Regions from separate parts of the Lysinibacillus sp. NPDC056959 genome, predicted to be linked through region 3. Evidence: riboswitches for the same ligand, from Rfam matches in the RefSeq annotation. Region 3 holds a riboswitch; each other region holds the start of a gene.
What was found. Region 3 has a riboswitch for thiamine pyrophosphate ahead of thiC (phosphomethylpyrimidine synthase ThiC). Riboswitches for the same ligand answer to the same signal wherever they lie in the genome.

Region 1 (3,191 bases), on a different contig from region 3:
TTCGGTTGGTGTGCAACATAGAATATTAATATTGAATTTTTCAATCAGTGCAAAGTAAGTTGCCGCATCAAAGTGACCTTTGTATACAAATGCTGTTGCACCACTTCCTAAAGTAGCGAGGAACGGACTCCAAATCCATTTTTGCCAGCCTGGAGCTGCTGTTGCCCAAACAATGTCACCCTCTTGAACCCCTAACCAATTTGGCGCAGTAGTTCGCAAGTGTGCGTAACCCCAGCTATGTGTATGTACCGCTGCCTTTGGATTGCCTGTTGTACCACTTGTATATGCTAAAAATGCAATGTCTGTACACTTAGTTGGAGTAGAGCTTATATAAGATGTTGGTTGGCCTTGCATTTTTTCAAGCAACGGTTGCCAAGGCTCATGTGCATGACCAATGACAAATTGCTTTATTGCTTGTAAATTTTCCACATTATCAAATTGTTCAATATAAGGCTCAAATGCAACAACTCCTTTTGCATCGGCATGATTGATTCGATATTCAATATCTTTAGTTCTCAGCATTTCTGAACTAGGAATAATCGTTAACCCTGCCTTCAAAGCTGCAATATATACGATATATGCTTCCACTGACCTCGGTACCATGACTAAAATAACATCGCCTTTTTTTAAACCTTGGGAGGTAAATACATGTGCTGCCTGATTCGCCTTTTCAAGTAAAGTTGTATATGATAAGTACTGAATTTCCTCGTCTTCGCTATAAATTAATAATGCATTTTTGGTAGGATCCTGTGCATACTTTTCAATTTCCTCTGAAATGTTATACCATTCTGGTGCGATTAAATCTTCTCGTTTCATGGCAATTGCCCCCTTTTGTTACGCCCATTATAAAACTCAATTTTTATCATTTTCAATGGAATTCACTCTAATTCATTAAAGTCGTGACAACTATCATGCCCCGCTATATGGCATCAGTCACGTATTGCTTCTATTTATTTCAACTTGGCGTAATCATCGCTTTCGCACAGAATTGCTGAATAAAAATAAAAAACTCCCTATTGAACGTGAATGAATAATATGGTACATTTTGGTCAACTAAAAGCATAATTGCAGGGGGACTCAATTAGAGTTGAGAAGGTAAAACCTGACCCTTTGAACCTGTTAGTTAATACTGACGTAGGGAGCAATTCACATCGACTTACTGATGAAAGGCTCTTTTACGTGTTTTTTGCACGCAAAGAGCCTTTTTTGCACGCTTACGTCCATCCAACGAGGAGGACTTAAATTGATATTCCAAACGATCCGTAAACAAAATCCACTTATTCATTGCATGACGAATTATGTTGTTGCTAATTTCCAAGCAAATGGCTTATTAGCAGTAGGCGCTTCACCAGTCATGGCTGATGACGGTCATGAAGTTGAAGAAATGGTCACAATCGCCTCAGGTTTATTGATCAATATCGGGACCCTTAATGAGCGAATGAAAGAATCCATGTTACTTGCAGGGAAAAAAGCAAATGTTCTTGGCATTCCGGTTGTTTTAGATCCTGTTGCAGCAGGTGCAACGACTTACCGGAAACAAACAGTACAGCAATTATTGGAGGAAATAAAATTTGCGGCAATTCGATGTAATATCGGAGAGCTTGCAGCAATTGCCAATGTAGACTGGCAACAAAAAGGCGTAGATAGTGGTAGTGGTTCAATTTCTATAGAACTAGAGGCACAGAAAATAGCTCAACTATACAATTGTATTGTTATTGTGACCGGTGAAAAGGATTTTATTACTGATGGCAAACATCAGCAATGGGTTACGGGTGGAAATTTACAAATGACAGAAGTTACTGGAACTGGTTGCTTATTGAGTGCACTATGTTGTGCCTCCTTCACCGCAGGAGCTCAACCGTTTGACCAATTACTAGAAACATTATCGCTTTATAAAAAATTAGCAGAAAAAGCCGCTTCTTCTACTCGATTCATTGGCGATTTTCAAATTGCTGTATTGAATGAACTACATCGCCTTTCAAAGGAAGGTGAAGAATAATGCATATTGTAACGACAATTGCCGGTTCAGATAGTGGCGGCGGTGCAGGTATACAAGCTGATTTAAAAACATTCCAGGAATTAAAAGTATTTGGAACGTCTGTCATTACAGCTTTAACGGCCCAGAATACTTTGGGTGTATCAGATGTTTTACCAATTGAAGTGAGCTTTGTTGAAAAACAACTGAAAGCGCTAATCGAGGATTTTTCAATTAGTGCTATTAAAACAGGAATGTTGTTTTCCTCCGAAATCATCCAATCAATTGCACATATTTTAGCCGAAGTAAATATTCCCCTTATTGTAGATCCTGTTATGATCGCAAAAGGTGGCGAGAGCTTATTACAACAAGAAGCAATTGAGGCATTACGAAAACATTTGCTACCTTTAGCAACAATTGTAACGCCAAACATTCCTGAGGCCGAAACCCTTTCCGGAAGAAAAATTAATTCTATAGCAGATATTAACGAAGTAGCCCAGATCTTATTACAGACAGGCGTTCAATGCGTCGTTATGAAGGGCGGTCATGTAGAGGATAAATGTTATGCTACTGATTATGTATTTTTTCAAGATGGTCGATCATTTTCTATGCAATCTACTCGTATTACAACAAAAAACACGCATGGTACAGGATGTACATTTTCCGCTGCATTAACTGCTTTTCTTGGTCTTGGGCTACCTATAGAAATGGCAATTGAGGAAGCTAAAAAATTTATTCAATTAGCAATAACTCATGATTTATCCATTGGGAATGGCCATGGTCCAACAAATCATTTTGCTTATCAACAGTATAAGGATTCCTGCGAGGTGATCATTCATGAAACGTGACGATTTACAGCTATATTTTATTATGGGTACAGGTAATGTTTTCAATCAGGAGCCACTAACCGTATTAGAAAAAGCTCTCCAATCTGGAATTACTATGTTTCAATACCGTGAAAAAGGGCCAAATCCCCTTACTGGACAAGCCTATGAAAATTTTGCTCGTAAATGTCAAAACCTCTGTCAACAGTATCATGTTCCGTTTATTATTAATGATGATGTAGAGCTCGCTATAAAACTTAGAGCAGATGGCGTTCATATTGGCCAAGAAGATTTTCCTGTGTCAATGGTACGTGAAAAAATTGGCAACATGATACTAGGTGTTTCTGTTCATTCTCAAGCGGAATTAAAAACTGCTTTACAATATGGTGCTG
Region 2 (3,191 bases), on a different contig from region 3:
CTATGGGAAAACCGAGTGTGGGACTTGTTTTAATAATTAGAACCCCCATAAATAAGTCTCTTATTTCAGACTTATAGTCAATAGTAAACGTACAAGCCTTGTGGTAGACTGTAATATATTTGAATAAAGAAAGGGGTATTCGATGACCCAGCAGAAGTCTAATAAGGCGGCTTTATATATTTTAATGTTTAATATGTTTATCGCAATGGGGAGTATCGGAATTATTATTCCTGTCATGCCTGAGTATTTAAAACTATTTGGTGCTGCAGGACAAGTACTTGGCATGTTGATTGCAACGTTCGCCTTAGCACAATTTGTTTTTTCTCCAATTGCTGGGAATCTTTCCGATCAATACGGTCGTAAAAATCTCATTATTTTCGGTCTTATAGTTACAGGACTTGCACAAATTGGTTTCGGGCTATCTACAGATGTGTGGATGCTCTTCTTGGCACGCTTTTTAGGTGGCCTTGGATCTGCATTTGTAGCACCTCCTATAATGGCATTTGTGGCTGACGTCACAACGTACGAGGAACGCGGAAAAGGTATGGGGATGATAGGGGCAGCAATGTCCTTTGGTTTTATGATTGGACCAGGTATCGGTGGATTCCTCTCAAAAGTTAGTTTACATTTTCCATTTTATACTGCTGGATTTGCAGCTATCTTAGCAGCTATTTTATCGTTCTTTTTATTACCTGCTACAAAACCGAACACAGCGAAAAAGGCGCAGAAGCAGGATAATCTTGTAAAGCAGATGGCCCGTTCAGTCCAAATGCCTTATTTTGTCATGCTAATTATCATGCTTGTATTCTCTTTCGGAATTGCTAACTTCCAAACAACATTATCATTATTTGTTACAGAAAAGTTTAATTACACACCTACTGATATCGCCATTATATTAGTAATGGGCGGCGCTTTTGGTGTTGTTGTACAGATGTTTGTTATTACACCGCTGTTTAATCGCTTCGGCGAAATGAAAGTAGTGTTAGTCAATTTATTTATTGCAGCCGTTTCGATTTTCTTAATATTATTCGCATCTGGGTTTGCACTTATTTTAATTGTAGCGACAATCTTCTCTACAGCTACGACATTGATTCGCCCAGCTGTCAACACACTGATTTCAAAGCTTGCTGAAAATGAACAAGGCTATGCAGCTGGTCTGAATAATGCGTATATGAGTCTTGGTAATATGATTGGTCCAGCTTTAGCAGGTATGTTATTCGATTGGAATATGAACAGTCCTTATATTTTCGGGTCTATTATTTTAATGGCTTGCTTCTTCCTTGCCCTTATTTGGACAATGAAAAAAGCACCACACCTTATGCATCCTGATTCAAATTAGTCTGAAAAGTTATTGACTATTTTTAGTAGTGTGCTACATTATTAGGAGAAAAACTAACAATTAAATGTTTACCACTAGGGGAGTCTTTAAAAGGCTGAGACGTATATTGTCATATACGGACCCTTTGAACCTGATCTAGTTCACACTAGCGGAGGGAAGTGGCGACACTTGCTTTTTGCTATTTTAAATGCAAGGCCGCTTCCTAATGCTTTTAGGGAGCGGCTTTTTTTCTGGTTAATTAGCGATTCACTAAATACTAAATAGGAGTGGAAATTATGTCAATTCGAAAATTAACAATCATGGCCTTATTAGTAGCAATTGCCGTAGCATGTTCTACCTTCGTTTCAATACCAACAGGCATTGCGCGTGCCTACCCTGTACAGCATGCCATTAATGTAATTGGCGCGATCATTCTTGGACCAGTGCCTACCGTTATGATCGCCTTTATCACAGCCATTATTCGTATTTTCACAGGCACAGGCTCATTATTAGCTATACCCGGCAGTGTTATTGGTGCTTTATGTGCAGCTCTTGCCTATAAATACAGCGGCAAACAATGGCTCGCAGGTATCGGTGAAATGTTTGGAACAGGTATTATTGCCTCACTCATTGCCGTACCTTACGCACATTTATTAATGGGGACATCTGTAGCTGCTTTATTTTTTATGCCAGCCTTTTTAACTTCAAGTACTATTGGTGCTGTATTAGGCATTGTCGTTGCTAGCAATTTACGTAAAACTGTATTTGTAACTAACCTTAATACTCTTTTATAATTCATAAATCCTTTTTGAAGGGATGAGTGATTTATCGGAATGAATTTCTGTTTTATCGGAACAATTTCAGATTTTATCGGAATGTTGCATCGACTTATCGGAATATTTTGGAAAATAAAGTATATCTGACCGCACTAATAGTTTGCAGGAATTATATATTCCCTATTTTCACCACCCACTTTGTAAATGTCATCCAACTATTGATGATAGCCTTGAAATGACAAAAAACGATGGCTCATTGCTATAAAGCGTTGAACCATCGTTTTTAAATTGCTAATGTCGTTTTTTCATGCCCTTTAATAGCTGGGCAACATTTGTGTCCTCTGCCTGTATTGGTTTTTCCTCTACACGCTGATCTTTTTTCTTCGGTCTTGTTAGGAAACCCCAACCAAAGCGTCTAATGGTAATATCAATGAAGAATAGTAGCATCCCTGCTAATATAAGCCATGTTGCGATATTTTGGCGTTCCGCTCCTTTTTTAGTAAATTCACGGAATACTTCGCTCGGTTCTTTCAAAACAGAGCCGCCTGTTTGCTTTGTTAGTTCTTTGATTAGCTTATCGTTCACTGGACGTAATTCATATTCAACACTATAAGGTACACTTAAGCCAGCCTGGTAAATAGCTTGTTCTTCATCGGTAATGCGGAAGAAGATGAGTCCTGGTTCTGCTTGCACGACTGCTCGAACTTGTGATGCTGAAATTGCCTCAAGCTGTGTTTCAAGTTCTTCACCCGCTTCATTGACAGCAACAATATCTAAGAATGCCGCTTCATTTGTTGGGTCAGTAATAACAAAGGAGCCGTCTGATTCTAGACGTACATCGTAGGCAACATCGTTATAGCTTGGTAGCATTTTTGAAATAAGCGTTTGCCAAAATGTACCCCAATTTTGCCATCTTGCCCAGTCTCCCGTCCATTTTCCTGTCGAATCAGAAGTAAAGGCATATGTTTTGCCAAGGCCATATTGCCATTCTGCAAGTACAGGATCTTCCTTCTCACTTTCTGCGATAACAGTGGCCCCCTGCTTTGCTGTCGTACCTATATAAGCATTCATTTTAGGTACCCCATTTGTAAATAGCG
Region 3 (3,191 bases):
TTAGCGATGCTGGTAATAGTAACATTTTGTCCCTTTGTTTTGGCTGCAGCTACTTGCCCGTCGATTTGAACTGAGTGGTTTAAAGATACATCATTAGAAGTGGCATTCGCAGTTGATACAGGCACAATTAAGGTTGCTGTAATAGCGGTAGCCATAAAAGTAGAAAATACTTTATTCTTCATTTTTTTGTCGCTCCAATCATTGTATTTAATGGATAATATATCATATATTTCTTCGGTTTAGTGCGCAAATGGGGTATTTTACTATATTAATTTAATGAAATAATAGGCCTTTTTTCTTCAATTATTTTAATAACTCGTAGTTTGAGAGGGTAAATCATCCTTCCGAGAGCCTTTGCTATTGTTTGGACATGATGAAAAAGACAGGATGAGTGAACGCTGAAGTACATTGACCGAGTTTACAAACAGCACTACTATAGGAGAGGGAAGGGGGACAACACTATGGTGTATCTCGGTATGATTTTCTTTCAAATTGTAGCTCCGATTTTAGTGCTTCTAGTACTTGGCGCAGTTTTGCAAAGGAAATTTCGTTTTAATTTAAAGGCGCTATCTCAACTTATTACATACTGCTTTATGCCAGCAGCTGTTTTTGTGAATTTATATGAAACGAGTATAGAATTGTCTGTGCTAGGGGAAGTTGCGTTTTTTATTCTGCTCTTTATCGGAAGCCAAATGGTCCTTAGTCACTTTCTAGCAAAGGGGCTCGGTTTAGTAAAAACAGAGGCTGCGGTGTTTAAAAATAGCGTTGTCCTCATTAATTCAGGCAACTATGGTATTCCAGTTGCCCAAATGATTTTCGTGACTCAGCCGATTGGGGTAGCGATTCAAGTTATTCTCGTTATATTTCAAAATATGACGACGTATACTTACGGCTTGTACAATTTAATTTCTTCAACAAAATCAGGTATGTCAATTTTGAAGGATTTCCTCAAAATGCCTATTATTCATGCACTTATTATTGGCGTTACTATGAACTATTTTAAAATCCCTATACCGCAGTTCGTAAAAATTCCGATAGATCATGTGGCAGATGGCTTTATCGCTGTAGCATTAATAACTTTAGGGGCACAGCTATCCCAACTTGAAATAAAATCTATGTTTAATAAGATGGTATACATTAGTTGTTTTACACGATTAATCATAGGGCCTGCCGTAGCATTGCTTATCATTTTTGCTCTTGGTCTTGACGGTGTCGTGGCACAATCACTTTTTATAGCTAGTTCGTTCCCGACATCGCGAAATAGTTCCAGTCTGGCATTAGAATATGACGTAGAATCGGCAACTGCTGCACAAACAGTTTTATTTTCAACGATTGTGAGCTGTATTACAGTGACAATTGTGATTTATGTAGCGGAGTTGTTGTTTACCTAATGGCTAGGTGCTCATTTGATTGTCCATAGTTGATAAAAACTGAAATTGTTCCGATAAAATGAGATTTTGTTCCGATAAATCTTCAAAGTATATGAATTCATCAGATAACGTGAAGTTGTGCGCCAAAGTCTAATCTGACGCTGATTCTTGATGAATGTGCCAAAAATAATCAAATGAAGCTTCCATCTATTAGCAATATCTGCTACACTAGCATCAAACTTAATAGTATTAACTAGGGGAGTCTGATGAGTCAGGCTGAGAGGGAAACGCATAGAGGTTTCTTGACCCTTTGGACCTGATCTGGCTCATACCAGCGTGGGAAAGTTAACCATTATTGCACACTACGTTATTTGCAATAACTATACCTTTACATTCTTAGCCGGATCCAAAATTTTTTTGGATTCGGCTTTTTGTCTTCATTCAGCAGAAGACTCCTATCTTTCCAGGTGATGAGATGTATGCGGTGAAGCTTCCTAACTAGTAGGTGCCCAAACGCCTGCTGAATGAAGACAAGCCTCCGGCGGATGTCACGGATTTTAAAAGGAATGAATTGTGCGGGCACAATTCAAAATCCGGACGCAATTACGCCAAGGCGAAATTGATTTTTGTTGGGTGAGCTAGATTCGGTCCTTATATTAATATAAAAGGGAGCGAAGTAGTTTATGACAACAGTTAGCGAAAAGAATATTACGATTATGTCAAGTTTTGAAGGAAGTAAAAAAGTTTACGTAGAAGGTTCTCGACCAGATATTTTAGTGCCAATGCGTGAGATTGCTTTGAGTCCGACGACAGGAAGCTTTGGTGAAGAGGAAAATGCACCAGTGCGTGTTTATGATACGAGTGGCCCGTACACTGATCCTGCACATAAGGTGGACATTACGAAAGGATTACCAGCTTTACGTAGTGCATGGATCAAAGAACGAGGTGACGTTGAAGAATACGAAGGTCGTACGATCAAGCCAGAAGATAATGGATTCCGCAAAGCTAATGATCCACGAATGAATGAAAATGTATTTCCGGATTTATCTAGAAGGCCTTTACGTGCGAAAAAAGGCAAAAATGTAACGCAGCTTCACTATGCACGAAAGGGAATTATTACTCCAGAAATGGAGTTTGTAGCGATTCGTGAAAATATGGATCCCGAGTTCGTGCGCTCAGAGATCGCGGCGGGGCGTGCAATTTTGCCATCTAATATTAATCACCCTGAGGCAGAGCCAATGATTATTGGACGCAACTTCCACGTGAAAATTAACGCCAATATTGGAAATTCAGCGGTGTCATCCTCTATTGCAGAAGAGGTAGAAAAAATGACGTGGGCTACACGCTGGGGTGCTGATAACATTATGGATTTATCGACGGGTAAGCATATTCATACGACGCGTGAATGGATTATCCGTAATGCTGCGGTGCCAGTAGGAACGGTGCCGATTTATCAAGCGCTAGAAAAAGTAAATGGTGTGGCAGAGGATTTAACGTGGGAGGTATATCGTGATACGTTAATCGAACAAGCAGAGCAAGGTGTAGATTACTTCACGATTCATGCAGGGGTATTGCTACGCTATGTGCCATTAACGGCTAATCGTGTAACTGGCATAGTGTCTCGAGGAGGCTCGATTATGGCGCAATGGTGTTTATATCACCATCAAGAGAGCTTCTTATATACTCATTTTGAAGAAATCTGCGAAATTATGAAAACCTATGATGTTGCCTTCTCTTTAGGTGATGGTTTACGTCCTGGTTCTATTGCAGATGCAAATGATGAGGCTCAGTTTGCGGAGCTGGAAACGCTAGGGGAATTAA
Region 4 (3,191 bases), on a different contig from region 3:
TATATTCCAGAAAATCTTACGACGCTACATGCATTGAAGCAGGCAATTGCTCATATAGGTTCTCAAAAGGTTGCCTTACACACTGCGTGGACTATCAGCCAACAAAGTTTGCAAACTGCCAAGGAAGCAGCAAATAATGCTAGAATGACCGTCGAAATATCGAAACAGGCTTTTGAGGAGTTAAAGCTGAAAATGGATGAAAAGCGCGAGCAATTTTCAGTAAGTATGAAGGAAGCCGGCTTTGAAAGCTATGAAGAATTTGCTACTGGAAAGCGTAGCGTGTCGCAAATAGAAGCTTTACGGAAGGCTTGCAGTGATTATGCTATGCAAATCCACACATTACAGGTACAAATTACTGAGGGAGCGAAGCACCTTAAAGGACAAGAGAAACAAGATTTAACGGCAATGGAAGAAAAATTAGAGGTGCTTCGTGTAACCTATGAGGAAGCCTTTAAAGTATTGCAGCAGATGGAAGGATTTGCGAAAGCTTGCGCAGACTTTATCGAAAAAGTAGAGGAAGCAGAGCTGGAAATACGCTTACTTGAAAAAGAGGCGGGACGAGTAAAGGAACTTTATGCAATGTTAAATGGGCAAAATGCGAAAAAGCTGTCCTTTGAGCGTTATATTCAAATCAATTATTTAGATAAAATTACAGAGGCAGCAAATGTCCGGCTTTATCATTTATCCAACGGTCAATTTGAGCTACGACGTTCAGATCGTTTAGAAAAGCATGCTAAGCAAAGTGGACTTGGGCTAGATGTGTATGATGCCTATACAGACCAATTACGTGATGTAAAAACATTATCAGGGGGAGAAAAGTTTAATGCTTCTTTAAGTCTTGCCCTTGGGATGGCAGATGTCATTCAAAGCTTTCAAGGTAATATCCGTATTGAAACAATGTTTATTGATGAGGGCTTTGGTTCTCTTGATGAAGAGGCATTAAATAAGGCGATTGATACTCTTATTGATTTACAAGATTCTGGACGCATGATTGGCGTCATTTCACACGTTGCAGAGTTAAAAGCTACAATGCCTGCAGTGTTGCATGTTGAAAAAACAATGAACGGACATAGTCAAACATATTTTGAAGTGAAATAAAAAAGAGGCGTATTTCCGATGTGTGGAAATACGCCTTTTTATTACTTTTTAGTTACGGTAGGATTTGTTCCTTTTTTTGCAGCGATTACTTTTTTAACAATTGGAATAACGATCGGTGCTAATTTTACGGCGGTTTTGACAACTTTAGATACTTTCAAAAAATAACAGCTCCTTTTAGTACTCTCTGTTCAAGGTTGAAATGAAACTTATCGGATAACGCGAACTGCTTGAATAATATTCCAAATGACAATTCCGATTGAAGCAAGAATGTAAATCACAAATGAAACTAACCAAATGATAAGAAAAGAACTACTACCTGAATCTGGTTCAAAAGTGTTGAATGATAAAGTTGAGAAAATAAAGACTGCAAAAAATATTATTCCAAATGCGACTGGGATTAAATGTGATATTAGTGCTCGAAGAGAATGACTCTTTACGTCGTTATCTTTTGAAACAAAGTAAACGACTAATGGCACAATAAAGGGTGCAAAAAAGATACTTAGATAACTAAAGGCAGATAAAATTTTTTTGTTCTCCATAGTTGTACCTCCTTTTTAAATATTTACGCATGAAAAACAGTAAAGTTTCAAAAAAATTAATGTGGAAGAGGTTGTAATCGTTACAGTGTTTGCGTACAATGAGGTTGTTAAACTAAATTAAGATGTAACGACCACAAGGGGAGCTGATGATGTCAGCTGAGACTGGGCACGTAATGCCTTAACTCTTTGAACCTGTAAGTTAACGCTTGCGTAGGGATGTGGATAGAAACCGACACTTTTACGATGTGAGGCTCTGTCCTGGCATCGTTTTTTTATCTTTATTGATGCTAGATAGGGACATATTTGCCAACTGATTTCTATTCCTGCTCTTGTATCCTACATCGGAACAAAGGAGAGAATAATTATGGACAATAAAAAACTATTAATGCTTGTGGAAATTGCGATATTCGCAGCGATTGGCCTTGTGCTCGATCAGGTTTCCTTTAAAGTATGGGCACAAGGAGGCTCTGTTAGTCTCGTAATGGTGCCAATAATGTTAATAGCATTTCGCTGGGGTCTTATTCCAGGCATGGTAACGGGTTTACTTATTGGTATTATGCAAACAATGTTTGGCGCCTATATTATACATTGGCTTCAAGGAACACTTGATTATGGTGTTGCCTTTACAGTAGTTGGCTTAGCGGCCGTTGTACGTGGACCAGTGCTTGAGGCTGCAAAAGATTTAAACAAAAAGAAAATGGCTCTTTATATTATTTTAGGAACGGTATTAGCGGGCTTTTTACGTTATGCAGCGCATACCATTGGGGGCGCTGTATTTTTCGCAGAGTATGCTGGCGATCAAAATGCATGGGTTTATTCAATCATCTATAATGGAACATATATGCTACCAGCAACGATTTTAACAGCGATTGTCGGTGTTCTGTTATTTACGGCAGCACCTCAATTAATGCAACGAAAATCATAATTATTATGCCCTTCACATGAGTGAAGGGTTTTATTTTTAGACTGTTAAAGATTGTTGCTATTAAAACATAAAGGCAGATTAAATCAAGAAACTGTGCAGTAATTAAATTTCCCTTCCTAAGCAATTTCTACACAGCTTTCAATTATTCCAAAAATTACTTTATTGAATAATCAATGGTAAAAATAGTTGGAGGATGGTATATTATATAAATCTTTTGCCGATTTTACGAAAGGGAGTGCGTTAATGGATAAAACACTTGAAAATTTACAAAAAGAAATTATATTTGAAGCAAAAAAAGATACCCCATTTTGCTTTCTGGCGCCGTTGTCTTTTTAATTTTCACCCTAATGCCCTTAGTTTTCCCAATAGAAGCTGTACGGTTGATTTGGATATTTGGCTTAGGTGTCATTTTTCCTATTGGGATGGTCATTAGTAAAATTCTGGGGGTTAATTTACTCTCTACTGACAACCCTTTAGGTACTTTAAGTGGGATAGTAGCAGCTCCTCAAGCTTTTTATATACCTGTATTTATAATTGTGTATATGAAAATACCTGAATACCTGCCCTTCACAATTGGCTTACTAGCAGGCTCTCATTTTCTGCCTTACATATGGATTTATAAAAGCAAA

Region 1: linked by a shared signal. The riboswitch ahead of thiM (hydroxyethylthiazole kinase) and the one ahead of thiC (phosphomethylpyrimidine synthase ThiC) in region 3 are both predicted to bind thiamine pyrophosphate.
Region 2: linked by a shared signal. The riboswitch ahead of thiW (energy coupling factor transporter S component ThiW) and the one ahead of thiC (phosphomethylpyrimidine synthase ThiC) in region 3 are both predicted to bind thiamine pyrophosphate.
Region 4: linked by a shared signal. The riboswitch ahead of thiT (energy-coupled thiamine transporter ThiT) and the one ahead of thiC (phosphomethylpyrimidine synthase ThiC) in region 3 are both predicted to bind thiamine pyrophosphate.

The regions. Positions count from the first base shown of each region.
Region 1 is NZ_JBHURE010000025.1:24,707-27,897, reverse strand. It holds gene mbcS (acyl-CoA synthetase MbcS) at 1-816, opposite strand, end outside; TPP riboswitch at 1,060-1,158, shown strand; gene thiM (hydroxyethylthiazole kinase) at 1,244-1,999, shown strand; gene thiD (bifunctional hydroxymethylpyrimidine kinase/phosphomethylpyrimidine kinase) at 1,999-2,823, shown strand; gene thiE (thiamine phosphate synthase) at 2,813-3,191, shown strand, end outside.
Region 2 is NZ_JBHURE010000001.1:339,742-342,932, forward strand. It holds gene ACFTQ7_RS01585 (MFS transporter) at 143-1,339, shown strand; TPP riboswitch at 1,406-1,513, shown strand; gene thiW (energy coupling factor transporter S component ThiW) at 1,615-2,112, shown strand; gene ACFTQ7_RS01595 (VWA domain-containing protein) at 2,386-3,191, opposite strand, start outside.
Region 3 is NZ_JBHURE010000033.1:19,115-22,305, forward strand. It holds gene ACFTQ7_RS22785 (S-layer protein) at 1-182, opposite strand, end outside; gene ACFTQ7_RS22790 (AEC family transporter) at 462-1,391, shown strand; TPP riboswitch at 1,616-1,730, shown strand; gene thiC (phosphomethylpyrimidine synthase ThiC) at 2,054-3,191, shown strand, end outside.
Region 4 is NZ_JBHURE010000013.1:74,184-77,374, forward strand. It holds gene ACFTQ7_RS15360 (AAA family ATPase) at 1-1,098, shown strand, start outside; gene ACFTQ7_RS15365 (magnetosome magnetite crystal formation protein family) at 1,305-1,637, opposite strand; TPP riboswitch at 1,764-1,871, shown strand; gene thiT (energy-coupled thiamine transporter ThiT) at 2,002-2,562, shown strand; gene ACFTQ7_RS15375 (DUF7010 family protein) at 2,910-3,191, shown strand, end outside.